DNA from 2 places in the Telluria sp. ZB2R32 genome. Region 1 is predicted to be linked to the other one. Evidence: predicted binding sites of a transcription regulator. Region 1 holds the regulator's gene; the other holds the start of a gene.
What was found. The regulator FNR, encoded in region 1, switches genes on or off when oxygen is low (the NO sensors DNR and NnrR bind a similar motif). The targets are predictions, from matches to a motif close to TTGATNNNNATCAA.
Positions count from the first base shown of each region.

Region 2: the regulator FNR is predicted to act here: its motif matches at 12,174-12,187, upstream of AC56LG_RS10300 (universal stress protein).

Region 1 is NZ_JCASIG010000006.1:306,916-322,125, forward strand. It holds gene AC56LG_RS18950 (formate dehydrogenase subunit gamma) at 1-116, opposite strand, end outside; gene AC56LG_RS18955 (hypothetical protein) at 126-344, opposite strand; gene fdh3B (formate dehydrogenase FDH3 subunit beta) at 341-1,024, opposite strand; gene AC56LG_RS18965 (formate dehydrogenase subunit alpha) at 1,047-3,866, opposite strand; gene AC56LG_RS18970 (twin-arginine translocation signal domain-containing protein) at 3,886-4,119, opposite strand; gene AC56LG_RS18975 (TorD/DmsD family molecular chaperone) at 4,139-4,843, opposite strand; gene AC56LG_RS18980 (DUF2474 family protein) at 4,954-5,130, opposite strand; gene cydB (cytochrome d ubiquinol oxidase subunit II) at 5,076-6,083, opposite strand; gene AC56LG_RS18990 (cytochrome ubiquinol oxidase subunit I) at 6,085-7,548, opposite strand; gene fnr (fumarate/nitrate reduction transcriptional regulator Fnr) at 7,701-8,468, shown strand; gene AC56LG_RS19000 (VOC family protein) at 8,510-8,938, opposite strand; gene AC56LG_RS19005 (DUF885 domain-containing protein) at 9,111-10,946, opposite strand; gene AC56LG_RS19010 (FixH family protein) at 11,020-11,571, opposite strand; gene ccoG (cytochrome c oxidase accessory protein CcoG) at 11,582-12,973, opposite strand; gene ccoP (cytochrome-c oxidase, cbb3-type subunit III) at 12,970-13,905, opposite strand; gene AC56LG_RS19025 (cbb3-type cytochrome oxidase subunit 3) at 13,898-14,062, opposite strand; gene ccoO (cytochrome-c oxidase, cbb3-type subunit II) at 14,064-14,681, opposite strand; gene ccoN (cytochrome-c oxidase, cbb3-type subunit I) at 14,692-15,210, opposite strand, start outside.
Region 2 is NZ_JCASIG010000003.1:201,150-216,359, forward strand. It holds gene ahpF (alkyl hydroperoxide reductase subunit F) at 1-100, shown strand, start outside; gene AC56LG_RS10260 (RecQ family ATP-dependent DNA helicase) at 736-2,442, shown strand; gene AC56LG_RS10265 (ligase-associated DNA damage response exonuclease) at 2,575-3,621, shown strand; gene AC56LG_RS10270 (ATP-dependent DNA ligase) at 3,614-5,254, shown strand; gene AC56LG_RS10275 (ligase-associated DNA damage response DEXH box helicase) at 5,251-7,719, shown strand; gene pdeM (ligase-associated DNA damage response endonuclease PdeM) at 7,716-8,366, shown strand; gene AC56LG_RS10285 (outer membrane lipoprotein) at 8,439-9,554, shown strand; gene AC56LG_RS10290 (Crp/Fnr family transcriptional regulator) at 9,675-10,472, opposite strand; gene AC56LG_RS10295 (response regulator) at 10,918-11,562, opposite strand; gene AC56LG_RS10300 (universal stress protein) at 11,635-12,102, opposite strand; gene AC56LG_RS10305 (protein phosphatase CheZ) at 12,488-13,348, shown strand; gene AC56LG_RS10310 (chemotaxis protein CheA) at 13,348-15,210, shown strand, end outside.

The DNA.
Region 1 (15,210 bases):
TCTTCGGCATAGGCCGGGACGGCATCCTTGTTGGGCACCGCCGCCCAGGTCGCGGGCAGCATCAGCGCCAGCATCAATGCGCAGAAGATGCGCACAATGTCGATTGAAGATCGCATGGCTGGCTCCTAGGGGTTGGCGCGGTTGTACTCGTTCTGCTGGTTGTTGCGATTGATGATCGCAGCACTCCAGGAGAGCCTGTCGTTGTGGAACAGCGTCTGGAAGTGGCGCGTGTCGTGCTTGCCGGCGTACTCCCCCTTGATCCATTTCGGATGCTGTTCGACTTCCAGGCAACCGCTCAAGGCCAGCGCCAGCGGCAGTGCCGCAAGGATGTTCATTCGCTTCATGTCGGAATGCTCCCAGGATCGTTCTGGCTGGCGCCAGGTTGCTGGTTCACGCGCGGCAGGTCGCCGGTCGCTTTGCGCGGGCCGCCGCGCTTGTTCGGACCGTAGGCGATCTTCCAGCCCCACAGTTCCGGGCCGTAGCCACGCGTCTCGACGCGCTGGCGGTAGATGTCGGCGATCAGGTTGGCCTCGCCACCCAGCAGCGCCTTGGTGCCGCACATCTCGGCGCAGGCCGGCAGCTTGCCCTCGGCGATGCGGTTGCGGCCGTACTTCTTGAATTCCGCTTCCGAGGTGTCCGGTTCCGGACCGCCGGCGCAGAAGGTGCACTTGTCCATCTTGCCGCGGTGCGCGAACAGGCCCGTTTCCGGGAATTGCGGCGCGCCGAACGGGCAAGCCAGGCTGCAGTAGCCGCAGCCGATGCATTGGTCCTTGCTGTGCAGGACGATGCCGTCTTCGGTGTGGTAGATGCAGTTGGTCGGGCACACCGCCAGGCACGGCGCATCGGTGCAATGCATGCACGCGATCGACACCGAGCGTTCGCCCGGCACGCCGTCGTTGATGGTGACGACGCGGCGCCGGTTCACGCCCCACGGCGTTTCGTTTTCGTTCTTGCATGCGGTAACGCAGCCGTTGCAGTCGATGCAGCGTTCGGTATCGCAAATAAACTTCATCCTTGCGGACATGATTCTCTCCTGTCTGTATCTATCAGGCGCGCACGATGCGGCACAGCGATACCTTGGTTTCCTGCATCATCGTGACGGCGTCGTAGCCGTAGGTCCAGCCGGTATTGATCGCCTCGCCGCGCACGGTCGGCGCGCCATCCTCGGGGTAGTGGCGCTCGAGATCCTCGCCCATCCACCAGCCGCCGAAGTGGAACGGCGCCCACACCATGCCGACCGGCACCCGTTCGGTGACCATCGCCATCATTTTCAGGCGTGCCCCGGTCGGGGTCTCGACCCAGACGAAGTCGCCCACCCGGATGCCCCCCTGCGCCGCATCGTTCGGATTGACTTCGACGAACATGTTCTGCTGCAGCTCGGCCAGCCACGGATTCGAGCGCGTTTCCTCGCCGCCGCCCTCGTATTCGACCAGGCGTCCCGAGGTCATGATCATCGGGAAGTCCTTCGAGAAATCGATGTCCTGCACCGATTTATACAGCGTCGGCAGGCGCAGGAAATTCGCCTTGTCGTCGTAGGTCGGGTACTTGGCCACCAGGTCGCGCCGCGGCGACAGCAGTGGCTCGCGGTGGGTCGGGATCGGGTCCGGGAAGTTCCAGACGTTGGCCCGTGCGCGCGCATTGCCGAACGGCGCGCAGCCGTGCGCGATGACGACCCGGATGATGCCGCCCGACGGGTCGGTCTTCCAGTTCTTGCCCTCGGCCATGGCCTGTTCCTGCGGCGTGAGCTCGGCCCACCAGCCCAGCTTTTTCAGGAACACGTGGTCGAATTCCGGATAGCCGGTATCGAGTTCGGAATCCTTGTTGGTCGAGCCGTCGGCCGCCAGCAGGGTTTCGCCGTTGTGTTCGACGCCCCAGTTGGCGCGGAACGGCAGGCCGCCCTCGGCCACCGACTTGCTGAGGTCGTACAGGATCGGCGTACCCGGGTGCTTCATTTCCGGCGTGCCCCAGCATGGCCACGGCAGGCCGTAGTAATCGCCCTTGCAGGGACCGGACTCGGCGCGCAGCGTGGTCGGGTTGAAGGTGTGCTTGTTCTCCATGTGGAGTTTCAGGCGCTCGGGCGAGCAGCCGGTGTAGCCGATGGTCCAGACCGAGCGGTTGATCTCGCGCAGGATGTCTTCGATGACCGGTTCGTTGTGCACCACCTTGATGTTCTTGCAGAGTTCGTTGTGGAAACCGAACTTCTTGGCGAACAGGTACATGATCTCGTGGTCGGTCTTGCACTCGAACAGCGGCGCAATGACGCGTTCGCGCCACTGGATCGAGCGGTTCGAGGCCGTGCAGGAACCGTGCGTCTCGAACTGCGATGCCGCCGGCAGCAGGTACACGCCGTCGGTACGGCCATGCATCGCCGCCGTCATGCTCGGATACGGGTCGATCACGACCAGCATGTCGAGCTTCTGCATGGCCGCCTTCATGTCGGGCAGGCGCGTCTGGCTGTTCGGCGCGTGGCCCCAGTAGATGCAGGCTTTCAGGTTCGAGGGCTGGTCGACGTATTCGTTCTGTTCGTTGACGGCGTCGAACCAGCGCGACACGGTGATGCCCGGCTTTTCCATCAGTTCCTTCGAGCCGAAGCGCGACAGGATCCAGTTGTAGTCGACGCCCCAGGCGGCCGCGAAATGCTTCCACGAGCCTTCGGCCAGGCCGTAGTAGCCCGGCAGCGAATCGCCGTTGGGACCGACGTCGGTCGCGCCCTGCACGTTGTCGTGGCCGCGGTAGATGTTGGCACCGCCACCGGGCTTGCCGATATTGCCCAGCGCCAGCTGCAGGATCGAGAGCGCGCGCACGTTGGCGGTGCCGACGTGGTGCTGGGTGATGCCCATGCACCAGACCACCGACGAGGGACGGTTCTTGGCCAGCATTTCGGCGGCCATGCGCACCGACGCTTCCGGTACGCCGGTGATGTCGGAGACCTTATCGGGGGTCCACTTCGCCACTTCCTTGCGCACGTCGTCCATACCGTAGGTGCGCGCGGCGATGTATTCCTTGTCTTCCCAGCCGTTGTTGAAGATGTGCCAGAGGATGCCCCAGACCAGCGGGATGTCGGTACCCGGACGCACGCGCACGTAATGGTCGGCGAAGCGCGCGGTGCGGGTAAAGCGCGGGTCGACCACGATCATCTTCGCGCCCAGCTCTTTGGCGTGCAGGAAGTGCAGCATCGAGATCGGGTGCGCCTCGGCCGGGTTCGAGCCGATGAACATCACGGCCTTGGTGTAGTGCAGGTCGTTGAACGAGTTCGTCATCGCGCCGTAGCCGAAGGTCTGGGCCACGCCCGCCACCGTCGTCGAGTGGCAGATGCGCGCCTGGTGGTCGCAGTTGTTCGAGCCCCAGAAGGACATGAACTTGCGCAGCAGGTAGGCTTGCTCGTTGTTGTGCTTCGAACTGCCGATCAGCATCAGCGAATCCGGACCGGCTTGCTGGCGCAACTGCAGCAGCTTGTCGCCGATCTCGTTGATCGCCTGGTCCCAGGACATGCGCACGTATTTGCCGTTGACCAGCTTCATCGGATAGCGCAGGCGGTGTTCGCCGAAGCCGTGCTCGCGCACCGAGGCGCCCTTGGCGCAGTGCGCGCCCATGTTCAGCGGCGAATCGAAGGCCGCTTCCTGGCGTACCCAGACGCCGTTGCTGACCATCGCATTGACCGAGCAGCCGACCGAGCAGTGGCTGCAGACGGTGCGTTTCAGTTCGACTTTGGCGGGCTCGGCCGCGGGATCGGCAGCCTGCGCCGGTTCGATCACGTTCAAGGGCAACTGGCGCGCCAGCGCACCGGCGCCGGCTGCGACGCCGGCACCCACCAGGAACTTGCGCCGTTTCAGGCCTTTGTCGCTTGAACTTTTTATTAAAGACATGACTGCTCTCCGGGGTCGCTCACCAGTAGGCGGCGGTTTTGTAATAGGTACGAATGTGCTCGGTTTCGTGGTAGCCGCGCTTGACATCCGGCTTCGCTGCCTCGACCGGCGCAATCTCGGGCTTGGCCTCGGCGCCGCCGGCCACCACGGCCAGCGCGCCCAGCGGCGCGGCCTTCAGGAAGCTGCGGCGCGACGGGTCGGGATTCGATGCGGAAGCTGCTGCGGCCGCTTGGTTGTCTTGCTGCTTGTCCATGGGGTCACCCTCGGTTCGGTTAAACATCGGAAGCGTCCTCGACGGCAAACGCTTCGGATTCGATTGCCAGCAGCGCGGCGGCGAACGCCGCGACCAGCCGGTAGAAATTGGCGCCGGCGGCCTTGTCCATGTCGGCCAGGCAGCGCGCATACCAGGGCGCGATGCGCGCTTCGAAAAACGCTTTCTGCACGGCCAGGGGCTGGCGCCGGATCCCGGGACCGCCCGCGATCAGCACGCGCATCGTCTCGCACAGCGCGCCCAGGTGGTCTTCGGACTCGAACACGCCGCGCACGCGGCCGATGCCGAAGCGCGCCAGGTCGGCGCGCAGCTCGGCCAGCGGGGTATCGTTCATGAAGCCCGACAGGTAGAGCGAGCCATATGGATTCAGGGTCGGCGTACCGCTGCTGACGAAAAGCAGGTCGAATTCCTCGGCCACGGCATCGGCCTCCGTCACGCCGGCGGCAATCACCAGGCGCTCCCAGGCGTCGGCCAGCCGGTGGTCCTCGCCGTTCGACTCGATCGGGTCGGCCGCGGCGAGGCCGGCCAGCAAGGCCGTGTCGGGCGGCGCCAGCAGCAGGCGCGCCGCCAGTGCGTACAAATCGCTTCTTGCCTGGTCTTCGGGAGTGAGCGGCAGCGCCACGGCCACCGTGGCGCCGGGGCGGACAACTTCATGCGCCGTGAAAGGAAGGGGACTCGATGGAGGAGTTGTTGATGCTGACTGCATGGACACGTGGTGTGCTCCGTTAATAAATCTTCATCGAAAGTGTATTCTCTCGTCCGCCAAACGCGCGCACGTTTGAACGCGCCTGCATATGTTGGGCGGATACCGACAGGTCAGCGCATGCCGGCAGCATGCATGACGGCGCGGATTATAACTGCAACCAGCCAAAGCGTGAGGACCCCGCCGCACCAGAGGGCGGCCATCCAGAGTAGCTGGCGCAGCATGGGCCTCTTCATTAGTGATACCCCGCGTCCGCTTTGACCTTGCCGCGGAAGACCCAGTACGACCATACCGTGTACATCAGGATGACCGGCAGGATGAAGAGCGTGCCGACCAGCGCGAAGCCCTGGCTGGCCGGCGGAGACGCGGCTTCCCAGATCGTGATGTAAGGCGGAACGATGTGCGGCCAGATGCTGATCGCCATGCCGGTGTAGCCCAGGAAGATCAGCGCCAGCGCGGCAACGAAGGGCCAGCGGTGCGGATTGTTCCTGAGCGAGCCGAGCAGGAGCGCGATCGAGAGCAGCACCAGGATCGGCACCGGCGCCAGGAACACGATGTTGGGGAAGGTGAACCAGCGGTCGGCCACGGCCGGGTCGCGCAGCGGCGTCCAGATGCTGATGATGACGATGCTGGCTAATAGCATGACCGCGAACGGCCGCGCCACCTGCACCATGCGGTTGTGCAGGTCGCCCTCGGTCTTCATGATCAGCCAGGTGCTGCCCAGGAGCGTGTAGGCGATCATGACGCCGACGCCGGCCAGCAGCGGGAACGGCGCGATCCAGTCGAGCGCGCCGCCGGCATAGCTGCGTCCCGACACCGCGATACCGTCGAGGAAAGCGCCGAGCGAGACGCCCTGGAAGAACGAGGCCACCACCGAGCCGCCGATAAAGGCCTTGTCCCACAGGTGGCGCCGGTGATCCTTGGCCTTGAAGCGGAATTCGAAGGCGACGCCGCGAAACACCAGGCCGACCAGCATGAAGATCAGTGGTAAATACAGCCCGGTCAGGATGATCGAATAGGCCACCGGGAAGGCCAGCAGCAACCCCTCCCCGCCCAGCACCAGCCAGGTTTCGTTGCCGTCCCAGACCGGCGCCACGGTATTCATCATGGTGTCGCGGTCGCGCTTCTGCTTGACGAACGGGAACAGCATGCCGATGCCGAGGTCGAAGCCGTCCAGCACCACGTACATGAAGACCGAAAAATAAATGATAACGGCCCAGATGACCGAAGTATCGATGCCCATCTCATGGTCCTTTCGGGTCGAGTGTCATGCCGGCGCCGCCGTGGCCGCTCGTATCGTCGTCGTCATTTCCCACGTCGGCCGCCGACAGCGGCCGCATCGGCGTGCGCCCTTCACCCGGCCCGCCCTCGGTGGCGCGGTGCAGCTCGAAAGCTTGCGGCCCCTTCTTCATCATGCGCAGCACGTACAGCGTGCCGGCGCCGAACACGAAGAAGTAGGAGACGACGAAGAGCGCGAGCGTGAGCGCCAGCGGCCCGGCGCCGTGCGGCGAGACGGCGTCGGCCGTACGCAGCACGCCGTACACCACCCAGGGCTGGCGCCCGACCTCGGTCGTGGTCCAGCCGGCCAGGATGGCGACCAGGCCCGCCGGCCCCATCCACAGGGCGGCATGCAGGAAGGGGCGGTAGGTGAAGATGCGCCCGCGCTTGCGCAGCAGGAAGCCCCAGGCGCCGAGCGCGATCATCAACAGGCCCAGGCCGACCATCAGGCGGAAGCTCCAGAACACGATCAGCGAATTGGGCCGGTCTTCGCGCGCGAATTCCTTCAGGCCGGGGATCTGCCCGGTCCAGGAGTGGGTCAGGATCAGGCTGCCCAGGTGCGGGATACCGACGGCGAAACGGGTTTTTTCCGCCTCCATGTCCGGTATGCCGAACAGCAGCAGCGGGATCGCCTCGCCCGGCTCGTTCTGCCAGTGCCCTTCCATCGCCGCCAGCTTGGCCGGCTGGTGCTCGGCGGTATTGAGGCCGTGAAAATCGCCGATCACGGCCTGGATCGGCGCGACCAGCAGGATCATCCACATCGCCATCGACAGCATCTTGCGCACCGCCGGGTTGTCCGTACGGCGCAACAGCTGCCAGGCGCCGACCGCGCCGACGATCAGCGCCGTGCACAGGTAGGCCGCCGCCACCATGTGCAGCAGCCGGTACGGGAACGAGGGATTGAAGACGATCGCCAGCCAGTCGGCCGGCACCATGCGCCCGCCCTCGATGGCGTAACCCTGCGGCGTCTGCATCCAGCTGTTGGCGGCCAGGATCCAGGTCGCGGAAATCAGCGTGCCGACCGCGACCATGCAGGTAGCCATGAAATGCAGACCGGGGCCGACCCGGGTCCAGCCGAACAGCATCACCCCAAGGAAGCCCGCTTCCAGGAAAAAGGCGGTCAGCACCTCGTAGGCCAGCACCGGTCCCATGATGGAACCGGCGAATTCGGACATGTAGCTCCAGTTGGTGCCGATCTGGTAGGCCATCACGATGCCCGAGACCACGCCCATGCCGAACATGACGGCGAAGATCTTCAGCCAGAAGTGGTACAGGTCGACATACACCTGGCGCTTGGTGCGCAGCCAGGAAAACTCGAGCACGGCCAGGTAACTGGCCAGGCCGATGGTCACCGCCGGGAACAGAATGTGAAACGACATCGTGAACGCGAACTGCACGCGTGCCAGGTCCAGTGCCGATAGGCCAAACATGGGTGCTCCTCATTCGCTGTGGGTGTCCAGAATCTAGCATGGGCCGGGGCGCGCACAATTGGCATTTGCCCCGATCGCGAAAAGATGGGATTGCGCGACAGTCCGGTCTATAATCGCGCGTAACCCACCTTCCCCTCCTTTCCCTTGCAACGATGAGCCAAGGCACCTCCCTCCCCGCCGGCGCGCCGATCAATCTCGGCGTCATCAAGGCCAGCTGCGGCGCCTGCAGCATGCACCAGTTGTGCCTGCCGATGGGGCTCGACGACACCGACATGAACCGCCTCGACCAGATCATCGGCGCGCGCCGCCGCATTGCCCGCGACGAGCGCCTGTACGCGATGGGCGAGGCGTTTCGCAGCCTCTACGCCGTGCGCTACGGTCACTTCAAGACCTACCAGATCAATGCGGCCGGCGAGCAGCAGATCACCGGCTTCCAGATGGCCGGCGAACTGCTCGGCATGGATGCGATCAGCGGCGACCGCCACCATTGCGACGCGGTGGCGCTCGAGGACAGCGAGGTCTGCGAGATCCCGTTCGCGCGCCTGGAAGAACTGTTCGGCCAGGTGCCGACGCTGTTGCGCCATTTCCACCGAATCATGAGCCAGGAAATCACGCGCGAGCAGAACGTGATGTTATTACTGGGCAATATGCGCGCCGAGCAGCGCTTCGCGGTCTTTTTGGTGAACCTGTCGGCGCGCTATGCGGCGCGCGCCTATTCGGCCACCGAGTTCGGGTTGCGCATGTCGCGCGAAGACATCGGCAATTACCTTGGCCTGACCATCGAGAGCGTCAGCCGGCTGTTGTCGCGATTCAAGAAGCAGGGCTGGATCGCGGTCGACAAGCGCGAGGTAAAACTGCTCCAACCTGCCCGGCTGAAAGCGATGGCGGCCGGCACCGAGACCTGCAGCCCGATGAACTGAGACGGTGCGTCCCGGTTCCGGGACGCCTCACGACGTGACGCTCAAAACGTGACGGTCACCGAAGGCGCGCTGCGGGTTGCCTCGCCATGATGGACGGCTTCGATGTTGTTGCCGTCCGGGTCGAGAACGAACGCGCCGTAATAGCCGGGGTGATAGGCGCGCTCGCCCGGCGCGCCGTTGTCGCGGCCGCCGGCCTGCAACGCCGCCTTGTAAAAAGCATCGACGCCGGCGCGGTCGCGCGCCTGGAAGGCCAGGTGATGGCGCCCGGTCAGCCGGCCCTGGGCGGCGTCGCTGGAAGCGCTGGAAACGAACAGTTCGTCGTACCAGAAATAGTCGTCGCCCTGCCCGCCGAGCGGCACTTGCAGGACGGCGAAGACGGCGCTGTAGAACGTGCGCGAGGCAGGCAGGTCGGCGACGACCAGCTGGATGTGGTCGATCAGGCGGCCGCGGTGGAGTTCCTGGGTTTGCATGTGTGCTCCTCGGATGACACCTCGTCGGTCAGGCGATTATGCCACGTATGCCATCGGCGATAACGGTTGCGCACGTAGGGCGGGCATGCCCGCCTTACGGCGTGTGCGACCCCGCGGCAGATATAAGAAAGGTCATGCCCACGCACCTGCGCGTACGGCGGGCATGCCCGCCCTACTGCTTCGCAATCCAGCCGTCGACCAGCTGCCCCAGCACGTCGAGCGGCACCGACCCGGCGCCCAGCACCATGTCGTGGAAGGCCGGCAGCGAGAACTTCGGTCCCAGCGCGGCCTTCGCCTTCTCGCGCAATTCGACGATGCGCAGCATGCCGATCATGTAGGCGGTGGCCTGGCCGGGCCAGACCACGTAGCGGTCGACTTCCTCGACGTTGATGCCGTAGTCGACCGCCTGCTGGCGCGTCCAGCCCTTGGTGTGCAGGCCGGTGTCGACGACGAGGCGGCGCGCGCGGAACAGTTCCGAGCCGAGCGCGCCCAGCAGACCCGGCACGTCGCCCGCATACCAGCCCTGCTCCACCGCCAGGCGTTCGGTGTACAGCGCCCAGCCTTCGCTGTGGGCGCTGCCGCCGCTGAAGATACGCTGGCTGCGGTATTTCGGGATGCCGGCCAGCTCCTGCTGGATCGCCAGCTGGAAGTGGTGGCCCGGCACCGCCTCGTGGTAGGACAGGCTGCGCATGCGGATCATGTCGAACTTCGGTCCGCGCAGCGGGACCCAGAACACGCCGGGACGGCTGCCGTCCGGCGCCGGCAGGCTGTAGTGGGCCGCGGCCGAGGCTTCCGTCAGCGGCGGCTCGCGCAGCACGTCGACCGGCGCGCGCGGCTTCAGGTTGAACAGCGACGCGCTGCGTGCCTGGGCGTCCTTCACCATCTCCTTGTACTGCGCCAGGATCGCCGGCCGCGGATCGGTGTCGCCCTGCGGCTGGAAGGTGGCGTCGAGCGCCTTCATGCGCGTTTCGATATTCCCCTCGGTGAAGCCGAGTGCGCGCAGGTGCTTGTCCATCTCGGCTTCCAGGCGCGCCACTTCGCGCAGGCCGATCGCGTGGATTTCGTCGGCGCTCAGGGTAGTGCTGGTGAAGTTGGCGATGGCGCGCTCGTACGCCTTGAGCCCGCCCGGCAGCCGCGCAATGCCCGCCGTGTCGTTCGTTTGCGGATGCAGTCCGGCCATGAAGCCCTGCACGCGCAGGTAGGCCGGGCGGATTTTTTCGTCGACGATGCGCGTGGCGCGTGCGATCGCTGCCGTGCGTGCTTCGGGCGTGATGTCTTTCAGCTCGGCACTGCGTTTTTCCAGCGAGGCGACCAGCACGTTCTGCGGCACCGCCGGTTTCAGGAAGGTGTCGACCTGGAACTGGGCGCGCTCGAGGATGAAGCGCGGCGGGATCAGCTTGCGCTCGCTGGCGCTGCGGGCGCGCGCCAGCGCCTCGTCCATGCGCGTGCCGACCTGCTCCAGGCGTGCCAGCCAGCTGTCGACGTCCTGCGCACTGCGCATCGGGTGGGTCTGGGTCATGTAGTTGACCAGGCCGACCTGCGGACCGCCGAACTGCGAAAACACGAAGCCGTAATCCTCGAACGGCTCGTTGGCGATCACGTTCGACAGCGACCAGCGCATCACCGCGGCCGAAATCTTCCGGGTCTCGTCGAGCGGGCCGGCGAGGAATTGATCGAGGCGGGCCACGCCGGTTTTCGCCAGGGCCACCATCTGCTGGCGCCGGGCCGGCGTTTGCGGCGTCAGCTGGCGGTCCAGCGCGCTTTGTTCCGCACCGCTGAAATACTGGGTACTGCTGGCCAGTTGCGGGTTCATGCGCACCCAGTCGTTGGCGAAGCGCTCGGCCCAGGCGTCGAAGGCGGCGTTCGGCTTGTTCGCGGCCTGGCTGGCACTCGCCTTGGCGACAGGCGCTGCCAGCGCGCTGCCGGGGACGGCGGCAGCGGCGAGCGCGAGCGGAATGAACAGGGCGGCAACGGCGGCGCGCAGGCTGCGCGGGGTGGAAATCGGCATGGTCTCTCTTCTGTTTATTGTTCGGCAAAGTGCCGTGGCGAATCTAACATGGAAGAGTTATGCACGCCAATCTTTACGGGGCCGCCCGCCCCGCTCCATCCTGGCGGTCGGCGACGATGTGCAGGCCGGGGTCCTTCGCCGGGCTCCAGCTGCGCGCGAGGCGCCACTGCCTGCCCTCGTCCTCGACCACCACCTGCCAGTGCGTCATCTCGAGCGCAGGCAGGCCCAGCGCGAAGTTGCCGTCGTCGTTCGGAAAGGCGTCCAGCACCAGGTCCTTGGCCGGCTGGGTCGGATGCGCCAGGTGGATCCGGAATGGCGCCGCCAGCGGCCGCCCGAAGCTTTCCAGGCGGCCGACCAGGCGCCCGGCGCGGGCCTCGTGGCGGGCCGCAAAGTCCAGCCGCAGGCCGCTCGCCATGCGGTCGCGGCGCAGGTCCTGGTTGATCGCCTTGCCCTGTTTGTAGTAGTCGTCGACCACCATCGCGTCCGGCTGGCGCAGCGCCAGCAGCACGGTCACGGCGGTGGCCAGCATGACCACCACCGGCCCCAGCATGATGAACCACGGCCAGCGATGGCGGTACCAGGGCGCCGGGCGCTCCTGCTGCAACACGGGTGACTCCTTGCGCATGCCGTTCTCCTCAGCGCGGAACGATGAAGACCGCTTCTTCGCGCACCGTCACGGCGGCGTCGTCGAGTGCGGTCACGGTAAAGGCGATGCGCTGCGAACCGGCCCTGGCGCCGGCTTCGGCGCGCACCCGCACCGCCACCGAGCGGGCGCTGGCGCCGCCGATCTCGACCACTTCCTCGTCGACGATCGACGCGCCCGGCAAGCCGGCCACCGCGATGCGCAAGAGGCGTGCCTCTTCGCTCGTGTTCATCAGTTGCAGGCGGTAGACGTTCTCGATGCGGCCATCCTCGACCTCGCGCCCCATCGAACCGCGGTCGCGCATGACGTCGACCTTCAGCGGCACGCGCAGCGCCAGCGACGCCGTCATGCCCGCCACCATCAGCGCCAGCACCGCCGCATAGCCCAGCACGCGCGGCCGTAGCAGGCGCCGCCGCACCTGCGCCATGTCCCAGCCCCTGGCGAGCGCATTCTCGGTCGCGTAGCGGATCAGGCCGCGCGGCTTGCCGACCTTGTCCATCACTTCGCCGCAGGCGTCGACGCACGCGGCGCAGCCGATGCATTCGTACTGCAGGCCGCGCCGGATGTCGATCCCGGTCGGGCAGACCTGCACGCACAGGGTGCAGTCGATGCAGTCGCCGGCCGGCTCGCCCGCCCGCGCGCCCGCCTGCGCGCCCGGCCTGCGCGGCTCGCCGCGCGCGCGGTCGTACGTGACCACCAGGGTGTCGCGGTCGAACATCGCGCTCTGGAAGCGTGCGTAGGGGCACATGTATTTGCAGACCTGCTCGCGCAGCCAGCCGGCGTTGCCGTAGGTGGCCAGGCCATAGAACAGCACCCAGAAGGTTTCCCAGCCGCCCAGGTCGAGGTGGCGCACGCCGGCCAGCAGCGACTGCAGCGGCGTGAAGTAGCCGACGAAACTGAAGCCGGTCCACAAGGCCAGCGCCAGCCAGGCCGCGTGCTTGGCGCCCTTCTTGCCGATCTTTTCCAGGTTCCAGGGCTGGCGCTCGAGCCGGATGCGGGCGCTGCGCGCGCCCTCGATGCGGCGCTCGATCCACAGGAACAGCTCGGTGTACACCGTCTGCGGGCAGGCGAAGCCGCACCAGACCCGCCCCGCCACCGTGGTCACGAGGAAGAGCCCGTAGGCGCAGACGATCAGCAGGCCCGCCAGGTAGATGAAGTCCTGCGGCCACAGCACCAGCCCGAACAGGTGGAACTGGCGTGTGCCGAGGTCGAACAGCACCGCCTGGCGCCCGTTGTACTGGAGCCACGGCAGGCCGTAGAACAGCAACTGGGTCAGCCACACGCACACCCAGCGCAGCGTCGCGTAGCGGCCCCTGGCCTCGCGCGGATGGATCTCCTGGCGCGGCGCGTACATCCTGACGACCGCTTCGCGGGGCTCGTTCATTTTGCCGCCACCTGTGCGCCCGCCGGATGCGACAGGCTCCACACATACGCCGACAGCACGTGCACCTTGGCTTCGCCGAGGAATTCGCCAAAGGCCGGCATGGTGTTGGTGCGGCCCTTGCGGATGGTCTCCATCACGGTCTCGGCGCTGCCGCCGTAGAGCCAGACCTTGTCGGCCAGGTTGGGCGCGCCGAGCAGGGTGTTGCCCTTGCCGTCGGCGCCATGGCAGGCCACGCAGGCGGCGAACTTCGGCTTGCCGAAGACGACCTTGATCGGATCGGCGGTCAGGCCGGAGAGAATACGCACATAGTGCGCGACGGCCTCGACGTCCTTGTCCGAGCCGAGCGCCGCCCCCATCGGCGGCATCTGGCCGACGCGCCCGGCCATGATGCTGGCCTTGATCGCGGCCGGGTCGCCGCCGTGCAGCCAGTCGTCATCAAGCAGGTTGGGAAAGCCCTTGTTGCCGCGCGCATCCGACCCGTGGCATTGGGCGCAGTAGTTCATGAACATGCGCTCGCCGATCGCGCGCGCCTGCGGATCGGCCGCCACCGCCTGGACACTCTGGCCGGCGTAGCGCGCGAACAGCGGGCCGTAGTCGGCATCGGCCTGCTTCAGTTCGGCCTTGTAGGCGCCGTGCGAATCCCAGCCGAGCCGGCCGGCGTGGCTGCCCAGGCCCGGATACAGCAGCAGGTAGGCGGCGCCGAACACGATCGTCAGGTAGAACAGCCACATCCACCAGCGCGGCATCGGCGTGTTCAGCTCGGTCAGGTCTTCGTCCCAGACGTGGCCGGTGGTTTTTTCGGGTTCGCCGTCAGGCCCGATCTTCGCCTTGTGGGTCGACTGCGACCACAGCAGGACGGCGCAGCCGGCGATCGACAGTATGGTGACGAGGGCGATGTACCAGTTCCAGAAGCCGCTGGTGAAATCATTCATGGTCGTCCTCCGCGTCGGCGAAAGGCAGCGTCGCGGCGGCGTCGAAATCGGCGCCGCGTTTCAGCAGGAAGGTCCAGAGCACGATGCCCATGAAGGTGGCGAACGACACCACGGTCATGACGCTGCTCGCGCTGTCAAACAGGCGTTCGATGTCCATCTCAGTTCCTCTTCTTGATCTGCGTGCCCAGGCCCTGCAGGTAGGCGACCAGGGCATCCTGTTCGGTTTTCCCCGCCAGTGCGGCGGGCGCGTTGCTGACGTCATCCTCGCTGTAGGGCACGCCCAGGCGCTGCATCGCGCGCAGTTTCGGCAGGATCGCGGCGGGATCGAGCCGGTTCGCCGCCAGCCATGGGTAACCCGGCATGTTCGATTCCGGCACCACGTCGCGCGGGTTGTCGAGGTGGGTGCGGTGCCACTCGTCGCTGTAGCGCCCGCCCACGCGCGCCAGGTCCGGCCCGGTGCGCTTGCTGCCCCACTGGAAGGGGTGGTCGTAGACGAATTCGCCGGCCACCGAATAGTGGCCATAGCGCTCGGTTTCGGCGCGGAACGGCCGGATCATCTGCGAGTGGCAGTTGTAGCAGCCCTCGCGGATGTAGACGTCGCGTCCCGCCAGGCGCAGCGGAGAATAGGGTTTCAGGCCGGCGACCGGCTCGGTGGTCGATTTCTGGAAGAACAGCGGCACGATCTCGACCAGGCCGCCAAAAGAGATCACCAGGAGCACCAGGCCGATCAGCAGCCAGGGATTCTTTTCGATCCATTCGTGGGTAAAGTTTTTCATGCGCGTTTCCTCAGGCGTGGTGCGGCACGGGCGCGCCGGCGTGGCCGTGGCGCGGCTTGTTCAGGTCTGGAATCGGGGCGTCGACGTTCACCGTGCCGGCCAGCGTCTTCCAGGTATTCACCGCCATCAGCACCATGCCCGACAGGTACAGCAGGCCGCCACCGAAGCGGATCACGTAGTACGGATAGCTGGCCTTGACGCTTTCGGCGAAGGTGTAGGTGAGCGTGCCGTCGGCATTCACCGCGCGCCACATCAGGCCCTGCATCACGCCGGCGATCCACATCGAGGCGATGTAAAGGACGATGCCGATGGTGGCCACCCAAAAGTGGGTTTCGACCAGCGACACGCTCCACATCTGCTTCTTGCCGGCCAGGCGCGGGATCAGGTAGTAGATCGAGCCCATGGTGATGAAGCCGACCCAGCCCAGGGCGCCGGCGTGCACGTGGGCGACGGTCCAGTCGGTGTAGTGCGACAGCGAATTGATGGTCTTGATTGCCATCATCGGGCCCTCGAAGGTGGCCATGCCGTA
Region 2 (15,210 bases), on a different contig from region 1:
CGAGGGCGCCAAGGCCTCCTTGGCAGCCTTCGACTACATGATGCGCCTGCCGACCGAAGAGACCGATGCGGTCGACATGCCGGCGCAAGCGGCTGCCTGATCTTCAGTAGTGCAGTAAATGGAAACGCCATCCCGGTGCAAGCCGGGGTGGCGTTTTTTTATTATTTGTTGGATGGATTGCCTACTGCATAAGCAGCCGGTATAAATAAAAAGCGCCATCCGGTCCGAGCGGATGGCGCTGTTGTCTGCTTATTAATTGCCGGTGCATCCGGTGCACCGGTCTGAAACTTGTTGCCTGGCGTTATCGTGCGCCGATCAGCCCGATGTTTTGCGACAATGATTTGGTCAAGACGTCATCATGTTCAAGACAACCGGCCACGCCTGTGGCGGAATTCGTTTAGTGAAACATCAGCACCGCTGCCCCCTGCAGCGCGTTCGTTTCATACACCAGCCAGGCTGCGGCGCCGGCGAGGGCAAGTTGGAGTGCGGTCAGGGTGGTGGGGATCGAGCGCATCATGATGGGTTCTCCTGCTTTCGGGTGTGTGTTTTCGCTTGGTATGGTGCCATTCTGAGGCCGGGCCACATTCCGTGGCATCGGCGGGGACTCCGCCGTTCTGTAGGAAAAGACCTTGTGGCGCTGTCTCAGCCGCAGGAAGGGGCTCAGAGAGCCGCTCCTACGCGGCCTTTGGCGTGCGTCCTATAGCCGGGTTCGCGCGTGCGAATTACAGTGCTCGCATGACCCGACACGATCCCCAACTCCTCCACAATGGCCTGCTCGCAGTGCGCCGCCATTCCATCAAAAAACTGCTGCGCTCCGTGTTCGGCATCGAACGCCTGCGCGATGGACAGCAGCGCGTCATCGACAGCGTCCTCGACGGTAAGGACACGCTGGCGATCATGCCCACCGGCGGCGGCAAGTCGCTGTGCTACCAGATTCCCGCGCACATCCTGAAGGGCACGACGGTCGTCGTCTCGCCCCTGATTTCGCTGATGAAGGACCAGCTCGAGAAGCTCGACGAGTTGGGCATTCGCGCCTGCCAGGTCAACAGCAGCCTGAACGCCGAGGAAGAGCATGGGGCCCTGGCCAGCATCGCCGCCGGCGAGTGCGAGATCGTGTTCTGCACGCCCGAGCGCCTGACCTCGCCCGATTTCCTCGACGTGCTCAAGCAAACGAAGATCGTGCTGGTCGCGATCGACGAGGCGCACTGCATCTCGCAGTGGGGCCACGATTTCCGCCCGGCCTATATCGAAATGGCGGCGGCGATTGCCGCGCTCGGCCAGCCGCCGGTGCTGGCGCTGACCGCCACCGCCACCGACGAGGTGATGGACGACATCGGCCGCCAGCTGAACCGGCCGCGCATGAACGTCATCAATACCGGCATTTACCGCCCGAATCTGCACTACAGCGTGCGCCAGGTGACCAACCTGGACGAGAAATTCCAGGAAGCGCGGCGCCTGGTGGCGGAAAACGAGGGCGTCGGCATTGTCTACGCCGCCACCGTCAAGGCGGCCGAGGAAATGCACCGCATCCTGGAAGAAGCCGGCGAATCGGTGACGATCTACCATGGCAAGTTGCCCAGCGCCGAGCGCAAGGCCAACCAGGACCTGTTCATGAACGACGAACGGCGCATCATGGTCGCAACCAATGCCTTCGGCATGGGCATCGACAAGAGCGATACCCGTTTCGTGGTCCACCTGCAGATTCCCGCCAACCTCGAATCGTATTACCAGGAGTCGGGGCGAGCAGGACGCGACGGCAAGGATGCCAGTTGCACGCTGCTGTTCCTGCAGGACGACAAGCGCCTGCAGCAGTTCTTCCTGGTCAAGCACTACCCGGACGCCGCCGAGATCCGCTCGGTGTATGACGCCGCCTGCGAACTGGCGGAAGAGGGCGCGGTCACGAGCGAGCGCATCGAGGAGAAACTGGTCGACCTGAACGAAGCGAAGATCAAGGTTTGCCTGAAGCTGCTGAAAGACGGCAAGCTGGTGCGCCAGAACCGCAAGCTCGAATTTGTCGTCACCAAGGCCGAGCCCAAGGCCGCCACCTTCGAAGCGCTGGCCGCCGTCTACGTGCAGAAGCAGGAACACGACCGCGAGTCGCTCGAAAAGATGGTTGGTTATGCGGTCAGCGGTTTCTGCCGCTGGAAGCTGATGCTCGATTACTTCGGCGACGAAGTCGAAGGCTTCGAGAAGTGCTGCAAGTGCGACAACTGCAAGAACCCGCCGTCGATGAACCTGGACGACATCGAGATCCGCGACGACGAGTTCGACCATGCGCCCGAGCCGGAACCGGCCGGCCCGCATTTCGAAACCGGCATGCAGGTGACGGTGCCGAAGTATGGGCAGGGCATCGTCGTCTCGGTCGCCGGCGACCAGATCGGCATCGACTTCCCGGACGGCGAGCATCGCTCCTTTATGGCAGACTTCGTCACGATTGTCTGAAAAGACTCCCATGGCTGCGTTGCAGCGTCTCGCCGTACTAGCGTACTGTCTTCGCGGTTCGCCGATGCGACGCTGCGCCTTGCCCTGGGAGCCTTGTCGGACGATCGTCAAAACGTATTGAGAAAGGACCGCATGGCAGATATGGTGGTGGTACGCAAGGAGGGGCTGTACTGCGTCCCTGGCGGGTTTTATATCGATCCCTGGCGCCCGGTCGAGCGCGCCGTGATCACGCATGCGCACGGCGACCATGCGCGCTATGGCCATGGCAAATACCTGACTGCCGCCAGCGGCGTGCACGTGCTGCGCTCGCGCCTGGGCGACATCAACGTCGACGGCCTGGAGTACGGGCAAACCGTGGTCCACAACGGCGTCACCATCTCGCTGCACCCGGCCGGGCACGTGCTCGGCTCGGCGCAGGTACGCATGGAATACGGGGGCGAAGTCTGGGTCGCGTCCGGCGACTACAAGATCGAGCCGGATAAAACCTGCGCGCCGTTCGAACCCGTGCGCTGCGACACCTTCATCACCGAATCGACCTTCGGCCTGCCCATCTACCGCTGGGACCCGGAGCAGTCGATCTTCGACGACATCAACCGCTGGTGGCAGAAGAACGCCGCCGAGGGCCGCCCGAGCGTGATCTTCGGCTATTCGTTCGGCAAGGCGCAGCGCATCCTGTCCGGGCTCGACCCGGCCATCGGGCCGATCGTCTGCCATGGCGCGGTCGAGCCCTTGAATCGCGTGTACCGGGAAGGCGGCATCGCGTTGCCGCCGACGCTGATGGTGAGCGACGTCGACAAGGCGGCGCTGAAGGGATCCATCATCGTCGCGCCGCCGTCCGCCTCCGGCTCGCCCTGGATGAAGCGCTTCGGCGATTACAGCGACGCCTTTGCCAGCGGCTGGATGCAGTTGCGTGGCGCACGCCGGCGGCGTGGCGTCGACCGTGGCTTCGTTCTGTCCGACCACGCCGACTGGCCGGGGTTGATGTCGGCAATCAGCGCCACCGGCGCCCAACGCGTCATCGTCACCCACGGCTCGATTCCGGTGCTAGTGCGCTGGCTCTGCCAGCAGGGGCTGGACGCGGCCGGCTTCGATACCGAATACGGCGACGATGACGATGATGTCGGTATCCCGCCCCAGCCGGCGGAGGCCGCGCCAGTGGAGGAGTCCGGCAATGCGTGAATTCGCCCGCCTGTTCGCCGAACTCGACGAAACCACAGCCACCAACCGCAAGCTCGAAGCGCTGCAGCAGTATTTTTCCACGGCCGCACCGGAAAACGCCGCCTGGGCCGTGTACTTCCTCGCCGGCGGCAAGCCGCGCCAGGCCGTTCCCACTAAGCTGTTGCGCCAGTACGCGATCGAATACGCGGTGCTCGACGAATGGCTGTTTGACGAGTCCTATAACGCGGTGGGCGACATGGCCGAAACCATCGCCCACATCCTGCCGCCGCCGGAAAAGAAGAGCGACGTCGGCCTGGCCGAATGGATGACGGAACGGATCGGCCCCTTGCGCGGCGCCGACCCCGCCGTCATCCGCGAAGCCCTGTTTGGCTACTGGAACGAGCTGACCACGCCCGAGCGCTTCCTGTTCTGCAAACTGATCGGCGGGGGTTTTCGCGTCGGCGTCTCGAAACTGCTGGTTACGCGCGCGCTGGCGGCGATTGCCGCGGTGGACAGCAAGCTGGTGGCGCAGCGCCTGATGGGCTGGACCGACGGCAGCGTACGTCCGACCGCGACCAAGTTCCTGCAACTGATCGCGGCGCAGTCCGACGAAGAACACAAGCTGCGCGGCGGCCAACCCTATCCCTTCTTCCTGGCGCACCAGTTGCAGGGCGACCCGGCGGCGCTGGGCGATGTGCATGACTGGCAGGTCGAGTGGAAGTACGACGGCATCCGCGCCCAGCTGGTACGGCGCGGCGCGCAAAACTACCTGTGGTCGCGCGGCGAAGACCTGATCAGCGAGCGCTTCCCGGAACTGTGCGGCGTGCGCCTGCCCGAAGGGACGGTGGTCGATGGCGAAGTGCTGGTCTGGGACCATGCCATTGACGCGCCCGCGCCCTTCGCCGAACTGCAGCGCAGGATCGGACGAAAAACCCTGTCGGCCAAATTGCTGGCCGAACTGCCGGCGGTGCTGGTCTGCTACGACCTGCTCGAACTCGACGGCGTCGACCTGCGCGCGCTGCCCCAGCACGAACGGCGCGCGCTGCTGGAAACGCAGGTGGCCGCGGTCGACCAGCCGCAGCTGAAGATTTCGCCGCTGGTCCATGCGCAGAACTGGGAAGCGCTGGCGACGCTGCGTATGGAATCACGCAACCGCGGCGTCGAAGGCATGATGGTCAAGGCGAAAAGCGCCCAGTACGGCGTCGGCCGCACCAAGGACGTCGGCACCTGGTGGAAGTGGAAGGTGGACCCGTATTCGGTCGACGCGGTGCTGATCTATGCCCAGGCCGGCCATGGACGGCGCGCCTCGCTCTACACCGACTATACCTTCGCCGTGTGGGACGACGACGAGGGCCATGGCGAGCGCAAGCTGGTGCCGTTCGCGAAAGCCTATTCCGGCCTGACCGATGCCGAGATCGCCCAGGTCGACAATGCGATCCGCAAGACCACGGTCGAAAAATTCGGGCCGGTGCGCTCCGTAAAACCGACGATGGTGTTCGAGATCGGCTTCGAAGGCATCGCGCTGTCCTCGCGCCACAAGGCGGGGATTGCCGTGCGCTTCCCGCGCATCCTGCGCCGGCGCGACGACAAGCTGGTGGACGATGCCGACACGCTCGACACATTGAAAGGCCTGCTGGCCGCCGCCGGTGCATGAGCGGGCCGACGCCGACAAAAGTCAAGGAGTGGTTCGCCGCGCGCGGCTGGAAGGCCTTCCCGTTTCAAAAGGAAGTGTGGAAGGCGGCGCTGGCGGGCCAGTCCGGGCTGCTGCATGCGAACACGGGCGCAGGTAAAACCTATGCCGTGTGGCTGGCAGCGCTGCAGCGTGGGGCTTTGAGTAAAGGCCGGATGAGCGGCCTGCGCGTGTTGTGGATCACGCCGATGCGCGCGCTCGCCGCCGACACCCAGCGCGCGCTGGAAGAATCGGCGGCGGCGCTGGCGCCCGAGTGGACCGTCGGTGCGCGCACCGGCGACACCGGTTCGGCCGAGCGCGCGCGCCAGTCGCGCAAGTGGCCGACAAGCCTGATCACGACGCCGGAAAGCCTGTCGCTGCTGCTCAGCCACGCGGCTGCCGAAGAACAGTTCAAGCACCTCGACATGATCATCATCGACGAGTGGCACGAGCTGATGGGCAGCAAGCGCGGCGTACAGGTGCAGCTGGCGCTGGCGCGGCTGCGCCATTGGCGCCCTGGCCTCGTGATCTGGGGCGTGTCGGCGACGATGGGCGACCTCGACCTGGCGCGCCAGGTGTTGTTGGGAGAAGTTGGGCAAAATTCGCCGGGCGTACTGGTCGAAGGCGATACCAAGAAACAGATCGTGGTCGATTCGTTGATCCCGAAGGACGTCGCGCGTTTTCCCTGGGGCGGACACCTGGGCCTGCAGATGCTCAAACCCGTGATCGACGAGATCGAGCATTACGACGCCACGCTGGTATTTACCAATACGCGCTCGCAGTCGGAGATCTGGTACCAGAACATCCTCGAAGCGCGTCCCGACTGGGCCGGCGTGATCGCGCTGCACCATGGCTCGCTGGCGCGCGAGGTACGCGACTGGGTCGAGATGGGCTTGAAAAAGGGCGAACTGAAAGCGGTGATCTGCACCGCCAGCCTCGACCTGGGCGTGGATTTTTTACCGGTCGAGCGCGTGCTGCAGGTCGGCAGCGCCAAGGGTATCGCGCGCCTGCTGCAGCGCGCCGGGCGCAGCGGCCACGCGCCGGGACGGGTCTCGCGCGTGACCCTGGTGCCGACCAACAGCATGGAGATCCTGGAAGCGGCCGGCGCCAAGGTGGCGGTGGCCGCGCGCAGGATCGAGGGCCGCTATGTGCCGAACAAACCCTTCGACGTGCTGGTCCAGCACATGGTCACCGTCGCCCTGGGCGGCGGCTTCCGCTCCGAGGCGTTTTACGAGGAGGTGCGGCGCGCCTGGTCGTACCGCCACCTGACCGAGGAAGAATGGCAGTGGGCGCTCGATTTCGTCGCGCGCGGCGGCCAGAGCCTGACCGTGTATCCGGAATACCGGCGCGTGCTGCCGGACGAGGAGGGCGTGTATCGCGTACCCGATACGGCGATCGGCCGCCGCCACCGCATGGGCATCGGCACCATCGTTTCCGACGCCACCATCCAGGTGAAATACGTCAGCGGTGGCCGCATCGGCAGCATGGAAGAGTCCTTCATCGGGCGCCTGAAACCGGGCGACCATTTCCTGTTCGGCGGACGCATCCTCGAATTCGTGCGCGTGCACGAGATGACGGCGTTCGTGAAACGCGCCACGGGAAGCCGCGGCGCGATCGCGCGCTGGCAGGGAACCAAGATGCCGATGTCCTCGGAACTCGCGCATGCCGCGCTCGAGCAGCTGCGCCAGGCGGCCGAGGGACGCTTCGAAGGACCGGAAATGGGGGCGATCCGGCCGCTGCTCGACATCCAGGCCAAATGGTCGGCGCTGCCCACCATCGACACCCTGGTGCTGGAATCGATGAAGAGCCGCGAAGGCTACCACCTGTTCGTGTACCCGTTCGCCGGGCGCTCGGTGCACATGGGCCTGGCCTCGCTGTTCGCTTACCGCATCGGGCGGCGCCAGCCGATCACGTTTTCGATTGCGATCAACGATTACGGCTTTGAACTCATGTCGCCGGAACCGGTCGACTGGGAGCGCGAATTCGCCGGCGCCACCGGGGCGGACGTTGGCCTGTTCGACACCGAGCACCTGCTCGAGGACGTGCTCGACAGCCTGAACGCGACCCAGCTGTCGCAGCAGCGTTTCCGCGAAGTGGCGCGCATTGCGGGCCTGGTGTTCCAGGGCTATCCGGGCCAGCCGAAATCGAACCGCCAGGTGCAGGCGTCGTCGTCGCTGTTTTTCGAAGTCTTCCGCAAGCACGACGCCGGCAACCTGCTGCTCACGCAAGCGCAGCGCGAAGTGCTGGAGCAGGAACTGGAATTGACCCGCCTGCGTGACACGCTGGCGGAACTCCATGCACGCAAAGTGGCGTATCGTGTCGTGAAACGCGCGACGCCGTTTGGCTTTGCGTTGATGGTCGAGCGCTTCCGCGAAAAGGTGAGCACCGAAAAACTGAATGACCGCGTGGCGCGCATGGTGCGCGAACTGGAGAAGGCTGCTGCCGTATGACGGTGTCCGAAGTTGAAGTTGCTGGTGAACGACTCTTGCTGTTGCCCGAAAAGGCCGTGTTCTGGCCGGCGCAATCGATGCTGATCATTGCCGACATCCACTTCGGCAAGGCGGCCTCGTTCCGCGCGCAAGGCATCCCGGTGCCGCGCGGCACCACCAGCGAAAACCTGCAAGGGCTCGACGCCCTGATCGATGCCCACGGCGCGCGCCACGTCGTCTTCCTGGGCGACTTCCTGCACGCGCGCGCCGCCCACGCGTCGAGCACCCAGCAGGCGATGCTGGCCTGGCGCGAGCGCCGCCGCGACCTGCGCCTGACCCTGGTGCGCGGCAACCACGACAAGCACGCGGGCGACCCGGCGGCCACCCTCGGCATCGAACTGGTGGACGAACCGCACATGGTCGGGCCGTTTGCCTTTTGCCATCATCCCGATGTCGACACGGGAGGCTATGCGTTGGCCGGCCACGTGCACCCGGCCTGGATGCTGGCCACGCGTTTCGATTCGCTGCGCCTGCCGTGCTTCGTGGTCGGCAGCGAGCGCATGATCCTGCCGTCGTTCGGCTCGTTCACCGGCGGCCACGTGGTCACGCGCGAGGCCGGAGACGCCATTTTCGTCACCTCAGGCGAGGCCGTGCACAGCGTTCGTTAGCGCACTGTTTTCTTTTGGGCATTGGCGTACTGTGTATGTACGTGAAGGCGGCCCATCGAAAGGAGACATGCCATGAAGCTTCGCCATACCCTGAGTGCCACGCTGGTTGCGCTGTTGCCGCTGTGCTCCATAGCGCTGGCGCCGGCTGCCGCGCATGCGCAGCAATATGAACGCGACAGCCGCGGACCGCTGATTCGCGGTTTCAATGTCGAGGAAGTGCGGCGCCTGGCGCCCGGCGTGGAGCTGCATTTCGACCTGTACGGCACGCCCGGCGGCAACGCCACGCTGCGCATCGACGGCGCCACGCGCAACGTGTACATGACGGAAACCGAACCCGGGCAATACGTCGGCACCTATGTCATCGGCGCGCGCGACCGCATCGTCAATACCAGCGCCGTCACCGCCAACCTGCGTGTGGGCAACCGCGTGGCGACCGACGTGCTGAGCGAATCGGTGGTGCGCGACGGCGCCCCGCGTCCGAACCGGCGCGGCGACCTGGCCTCGGTGCCGCGCATCGAACGCTTCGAAGTGCGCGCCAGCGACGAGCTGGCGCCCGGCAACGACCTCGGCTTCACCGTCTTCGGCACGCCCGGCGCCCGCGTCGAACTGACCATGGCGGGCGCGCGCGGCGTCTTTTTCCTGCCGGAAGTGCGTCCCGGCGAATATGCTGCCGACTACACGATCCGCCGCGACGACCGCATCGCCCCCGACAGCCGGGTGACGGCGACGATCCGCGCCAACGGCCGCTATACGGAGCAGGTGCTGGGCCGTCCGCTGCTGGCCGGTCCCACGCTGCGTCCGGTCGCAGGACCCGCCGTGGCCACCAGTGCGCCGGGCACGGCGCGCTACTGCACCAACTGCGCCACCGTGGAAGCGGTCAACGTGGTCGAAGTGAGCGGCCAGGGCAATTACCTCGGCACGGCGGCCGGCGCGGTGGTCGGCGGCCTGCTCGGCAACCAGGTCGGCAGCGGCAGCGGCCGCAAGGCGGCCACCGTGGCCGGCGCCGTCGGCGGCGCGGTCGCCGGCAACGCCATCCAGCGCAACGGACGGCAGGCCCAGCGCTACGAAGTCGTGGTGCGTTATGCGGGCAATGGAGCGACGCAGACGCTGCAGTATGACAACGATCCCGGCTTCCGCGTCGGCGATCCGGTACGCGTCAACAATGGCGTGTTGTCGCGGGATCAATAACGGAACGCACTTTCAACAATCCACAAAATAAAACAACTCCGACATTCTGGTCTCGCGAAGAAACCACCATGTCGGAGCTGTTTTTGCCCCTGCCGCACTTGCCGGCAAGGAGGCAATCAATCAGGCCGTGGCCAGCACCTGGTCGTCGCCGGCTGCGTCGAGCTCGGCTTTCTGCTTGGCGCCGGCTGCCTTGGTGCGCGAGCGCGACGGTGGCAGGCGGCGCAGGGTTTTCAGGGCTTCCGGGTCCTTGATGCCGATGGTACGCTGGTCGACGGTAATGAGCCCGATCTCGTTGAAGGCGGACAGGGTGCGGCTTACCGTTTCCAGCGTCAGGCCCAGATAGCTGCCGATCTCGTGGCGCGTCATGCGCAGGTTGAACAGCTTGCTCGAGTAGCCCATGGCGGCGAAACGGTCAGCCAGCGAGACCAGGAAGCGCGCCACGCGTGCCTCGGCGGAGAGGGCGCCGAGCATGCCAATCATGGCCTGCTCACGCACCAGCTCGCGGCTCATGACGCCGTACATCAGGTTTTCCAGCTCCATGTGCACGCGGCCGAGGGCGGTCAGTTTCTTGAACGGCAGCAGGATCAGGTCGCAGTCCGACAGCGCCACGGCTTCGGAGGCGTAGTGGCGGGTGTGGATGCCGTCGACGCCGAGCATGTCGCCCTTCATCGGGAAGCTCAGCACCTGTTCGTTGCCGAACTCGTCGATCAGCACCGTTTTCAGGAAGCCGGAGTTGACGATGTACAGAGTGTCGAAGGCCTGGCCGATGGTGTGGACGCGCTGGCCGGTCTTGAACTGTACGTGCTGGAACAGCAGTTCTTCGGAATTGATGGAGACCGCGGCCGGGATGTGCAGCAGGTCGCAGACTTCTTTCAGGTTGGACCACAGGCGGCCCTGGCGTTGGCGGCCTGCTTCCATTGGTGTGGAATGCATGGTCGACGAGGCGTTGCGTTGTTCTGGCGTTGGCTGGGACTGCATGCTCATCTCCGGTGAAGAAATCTTCTGGCAGGGCAGGTGGCTGGGGCCGCTACCGGGTGCTTCAATAGGATTCATCAAGCGGGAGGCTTGGCTTACGGAGAGAAATTAGATCGCAAGCAAGTCGATACGCTGAATTCAGTATGCCAACACGAGTTCGGCATGGGTATCAGCAATGGCTGAATGTGTAGGTAGGAGAGGAACTAGTAACGTAGGAATTTTCTTACCAAAACGGGGCGTCGCGGGCACTATCCGGTACAACAACTTGCTGGCAGGGCAGCAAAGCGTGGATTGCAGCGTGGCGGGCAAGGCACAAATGGCCGCCCGCCACTGTCAAACGTTGTTAATACGGCGAAGGCAATGCCGCCGTTTCAGAAGCTCGACCGGTTCAGGCTTTCAGAGGCGCCAGCAGACGATGCGCCACGGCATACTGCACCATTTCCGACAGCGACGTCATCCCCATCTTCTGCATGATGCGCGTCTTGTGGGTACTCACGGTCTTCACCGACAAATGCAGGTTGTTGGCGATTTCGGTGATCGACTTGCCGCCGACGAGCAGCGAAAACACTTCGAATTCGCGGTCCGAGAGTTGTTTGTGCAACAGCTGCTCGTTGGGCGCCATGATGTTCAGCGCCAGCTGCTCGGCCACTTCGGTACTGATGTAGGGCCGGCCCGAGGCCACCTTGCGGATCGCGCCGACCAGCTGGGTGCCCGCGCTCTCCTTGGTGAGGTAGCCCTGGGCGCCGGCGCGGATGGCGCGCACCGCATACTGTTCCTCTTCGTGCATGGTGAGGATCAGGATGGCCAGCTTGGGCGCCTCGCTGCGTACCTGGCGGATCAGGTCGACGCCGCTGCGCCCGGGCATCGACAAATCGAGCAGCAGCAGGTCGAAGCCGCCCTGGCGCACCAGCGACAGGACTTCGAAGCCGTTGGTCGCTTCGCCGACGATCTCGACGTCGAGCGCGCCGTCGAGGATCCGCTTCAGCCCTTCACGCATGATCGTGTGATCATCTGCGATGACGATTCTTATCATGAATGCACCCCCTTGCCACGTGGTCCGCGGCTTATAGTGTGCACGCCGCGGCGCGGCGTGCCGGCGCCGGCATCAGGTCGAGGCTGGCTCGTTGATCAGCCGGTGCACCAGTACCGGCTTGGTGGTATGCGACAACACTTTATTGGTGACGCTGCCCAGCAGGAGCTGGCCCCAGCCGCTGCGCCCGTGCGAACCCATGAAGATCAGGTCGCAGCCTTCCTGCTCGGCGACGTCGACGATCTTCAGGGCCGTGGCGTCGGAAAACGCGGTCATGCAGCTGTGCTGCAGTCCGGCCTGCTCGCAGGAGCGCATGATCCTGCCCATGTAGTCTTCGCCGGTGCGGCGCATCTGGCTGATGTAGTCGTCTTCGCTGGGATACGAGGGCGGAATGATCTCGACGTACACCGGGTACTGGTAGTCCGGTGCGACGAACAGGGCCAGCACTTCGGCACCCATCTGGTGCGCGAACTTGACCCCGGCGCAGGCAGTGTGCTGGGAAACGGCGGAGCCGTCGGTGGTGATCAGGATTTTCCGGTACATGATGAGCCCCTCCAATACGCTATGTATTCTGGCTGCTGCTGAATGTGCCGGGCTTGCGATAGCGCAACCTGTTGACTTCGCTCAATGATGAGCCCGCCTTCGCTGGAAGGCTTGCAAAAACAGTGCACAATCGACGCGACCACAAAAACAACACCTGACTTGTGAAAATATTCAGGAACGGCACGGTTTTATTGTCGCGGAATTAAGTTTCCTTGTCCATTTCGGCGTATTGCTTTTTCCGATATTTACCTACGGCAACTGCGCTGCTACACTCGCTAACGATTTTTGGGCTTCCGGCGGCGGCACGACGCGCGTGGAAGTCCGCATCCACCGGACCGAAGCACGCAAGATTGCGAGACATTCATATTATGGAGAAGCAGGGATTATGACCGACGCCGCCGACGATTTCGACGCACTATTCGAGGAAGTGGCAGCCCAGCGCGCCAGCGCGCCGGCCCCGGCTGCAGCGGCTGCAGCGGCTGCGCCCGCCTCTACCGCCACCGCCGATGAAGACGACCTGGACGCACTGTTCGACCAGATCGCTACCAACAAGCCCGCCGCGCCGGTTGCTCCGGCCGCGGCCGTTTCCGTCGCTACCGCGCCCGCAGCTGCGAGCGCTGCCGACGACGGCGCCGAGGGCGACAAGAACATGTACGAACGCCTCGGCGGCATCGTGCGCCTGCTGCACGACTCGCTGCGCGAACTGGGCTACGACCGCGCGTTGTCCGAGGCTTCGTCGCAGATCAACGACGCCCAGGACCGCCTGGAATACGTCGCCACCCTGACCGAGCAGGCCGCCAACAAGGTCCTGAACACCCTGGACGAAGGCATGCCGGCGCAGGACAAGCTGTCGAAGCAGGCGCAGGACATGTCGGGCCGCTGGGATGCGCTGTTCGCCGGCAAGCTGAGCCTGGACGAATTCAAGGCCCTGGCCGGCGACTCGCGCCAGTTCTCGCAAGCCGTGTCGGCAGCGACCGAGGCGGAAAAAGCGCGCCTGCTGGAAATCATGATGGCCCAGGACTTCCAGGACATCACCGGCCAGCTGATCAAGAAAGTAGTCGCGATCACCAAGACCGTGGAAAACGAGCTGGCCCAGCTGCTGCGCGATAACGCGCCGCCGGAAACGCGCGCCAAGCTGGCCGAGAAAGAAGCTGCACCTGTGCAATTGATGTCGGGCCCGTCCGTGCCGGAAGCGGCGCTGGACCAGGATAACGTCGACGACCTACTTGCCGATCTGGGATTCTAATGGACGATATGCTCAAGGACTTCGTCGTCGAGGCGATGGATCTGGCAGTCAATGTTGAAGAGCACCTCCTGCGCCTCGAACGCGATCCGGACAACAAGGAAACGCTGAACGCGGTGTTTCGTTCGTTCCACACGATCAAGGGCGGCGCCGGCTTCATGGGCCTGCCTGCGCTGGTTGCGGCCTGCCACCTGACGGAGAATCTGTTCGACGCCCTGCGTACGGGCGCCGCGCCGGTCACGCCGCTGTCGATCGAAGCGGCGCTGCAAGCTTCCGGCTTCGTCGCCGACCAGTTGAACGACCTGAACAACGGCGCCACGCCGGAACAGCTGGCGCCGATGCCGGCCGACCTCGAGCGCATCCTGACGGACGCGATCGAAGGCAAGGCGCAGGTGGCACAGGTGGCCGCGCCTGCTCCGGTAGCTGCACCGGTGGTTGCCGCCGCGCCGGTTGCCGCGCCTGCCGTCGCTGAAGACGGACTCGACTGGCCCGCGATGTACAACGCCGTGGTGCCGGCCAGCGCCGCGATTGCGACTGCCGCGACTGCCCCGGTTGCTGCAGCCACTGCCGCGCCGACGCCAGTCGCCGCGGTCGCGCCGCAAGCACCCGCCGCAGCACCTGTTGCGCAGCACGATGCCGCGCCGGCCGCGAAAGCCGGCTGGGATGGCGTCGACCGCCGCAACGACGTCAAGCCCGTTGCCGCCGCCCCGGCCAAGGACGAAAGCATCCGTATCGATGCCGTGAAACTCGACGCGCTGCTGGAAGTGGCCGGCGAATCGGTGCAGGCCGCCAACCAGGCTGCCGTGCTGCTCGAACGCCTGTCGCAGTTCAAGTTCGAAGGGCAGGCCGCCACCCTGATGGCGACGCTGACCGAAACGCTGGAACGCGCCTCGCGCTATTCGGCCGAACTGCAGCGCGCCACGCTGGCCACGCGCATGCAGCCAGTGGGCCGCCTGTTCCAGAAATTCCCGCGCCTGGTGCGCGAGCTGGCGAAAGACCTCGGCAAGGACGTCGAGCTGACCATCGAAGGCGCCGAGACCGAAGTCGACCGCGTCGTCGTCGACAGCCTCTACGATCCGCTGGTACACATGCTGCGCAATGCGCTCGACCATGGCGTCGAGTCGCCGCAGGAGCGTGTCGCCGCCGGCAAGCCAGCGAAAGCATTCATCCTGCTGAAAGCCTGGCAGGAAGCCAACAGCGTCATGATCGTGCTGCAGGACGACGGCAAGGGCATGGACCCGATCAAGCTGCGCCGCAAAGCCATCGACAAGGGCCTGATCGGCGAAAACGGCGCCCAGAGCGACGAAGACGCCTACCAGCTGGTGTTCCTGCCGGGTTTCTCGACCAAGGAAGTGGCGTCGTCGGTCTCGGGCCGCGGTGTCGGCATGGACGTCGTGAAAACGGCGGTGGAAAAGAACCGCGGCGCGATCCGCATCGATTCTTCGCTCGGCCACGGCACCAAGTTCGCGATCCGCCTGCCGATCGAACTGTCGATCGTGCCGACCATGCTGGTCTCGACGTCCGGCGCTTCGCTGGCGCTGCCGATGGCGGTGGTCGAGCGCGTGGTCGAACTGCCGGAAACCTTCTCGATGGTCGGCGGCGCCCCGGTGCTGAAAGACCAGGGCCGTCCGCTGCCGGTGCGCTCGCTGGCCGGTTCGCTCGGCTACGAGGAAGCGGTGGAACGCGTCGGCATCGTCATCAATGCGCCGCAGCCGTATATCCTGGCGGTGGAAGCGGTCGACGGTACCGCCGACCTGGTGATCAAGCCGATGACGGCGTTGACCGTCGAGGGCATCACCGGCACCGCGCGGTCGGCCGAGGGCGAACTGGTACTGGTGGTGGGCCTGTCGTTCCTGATGGATGGC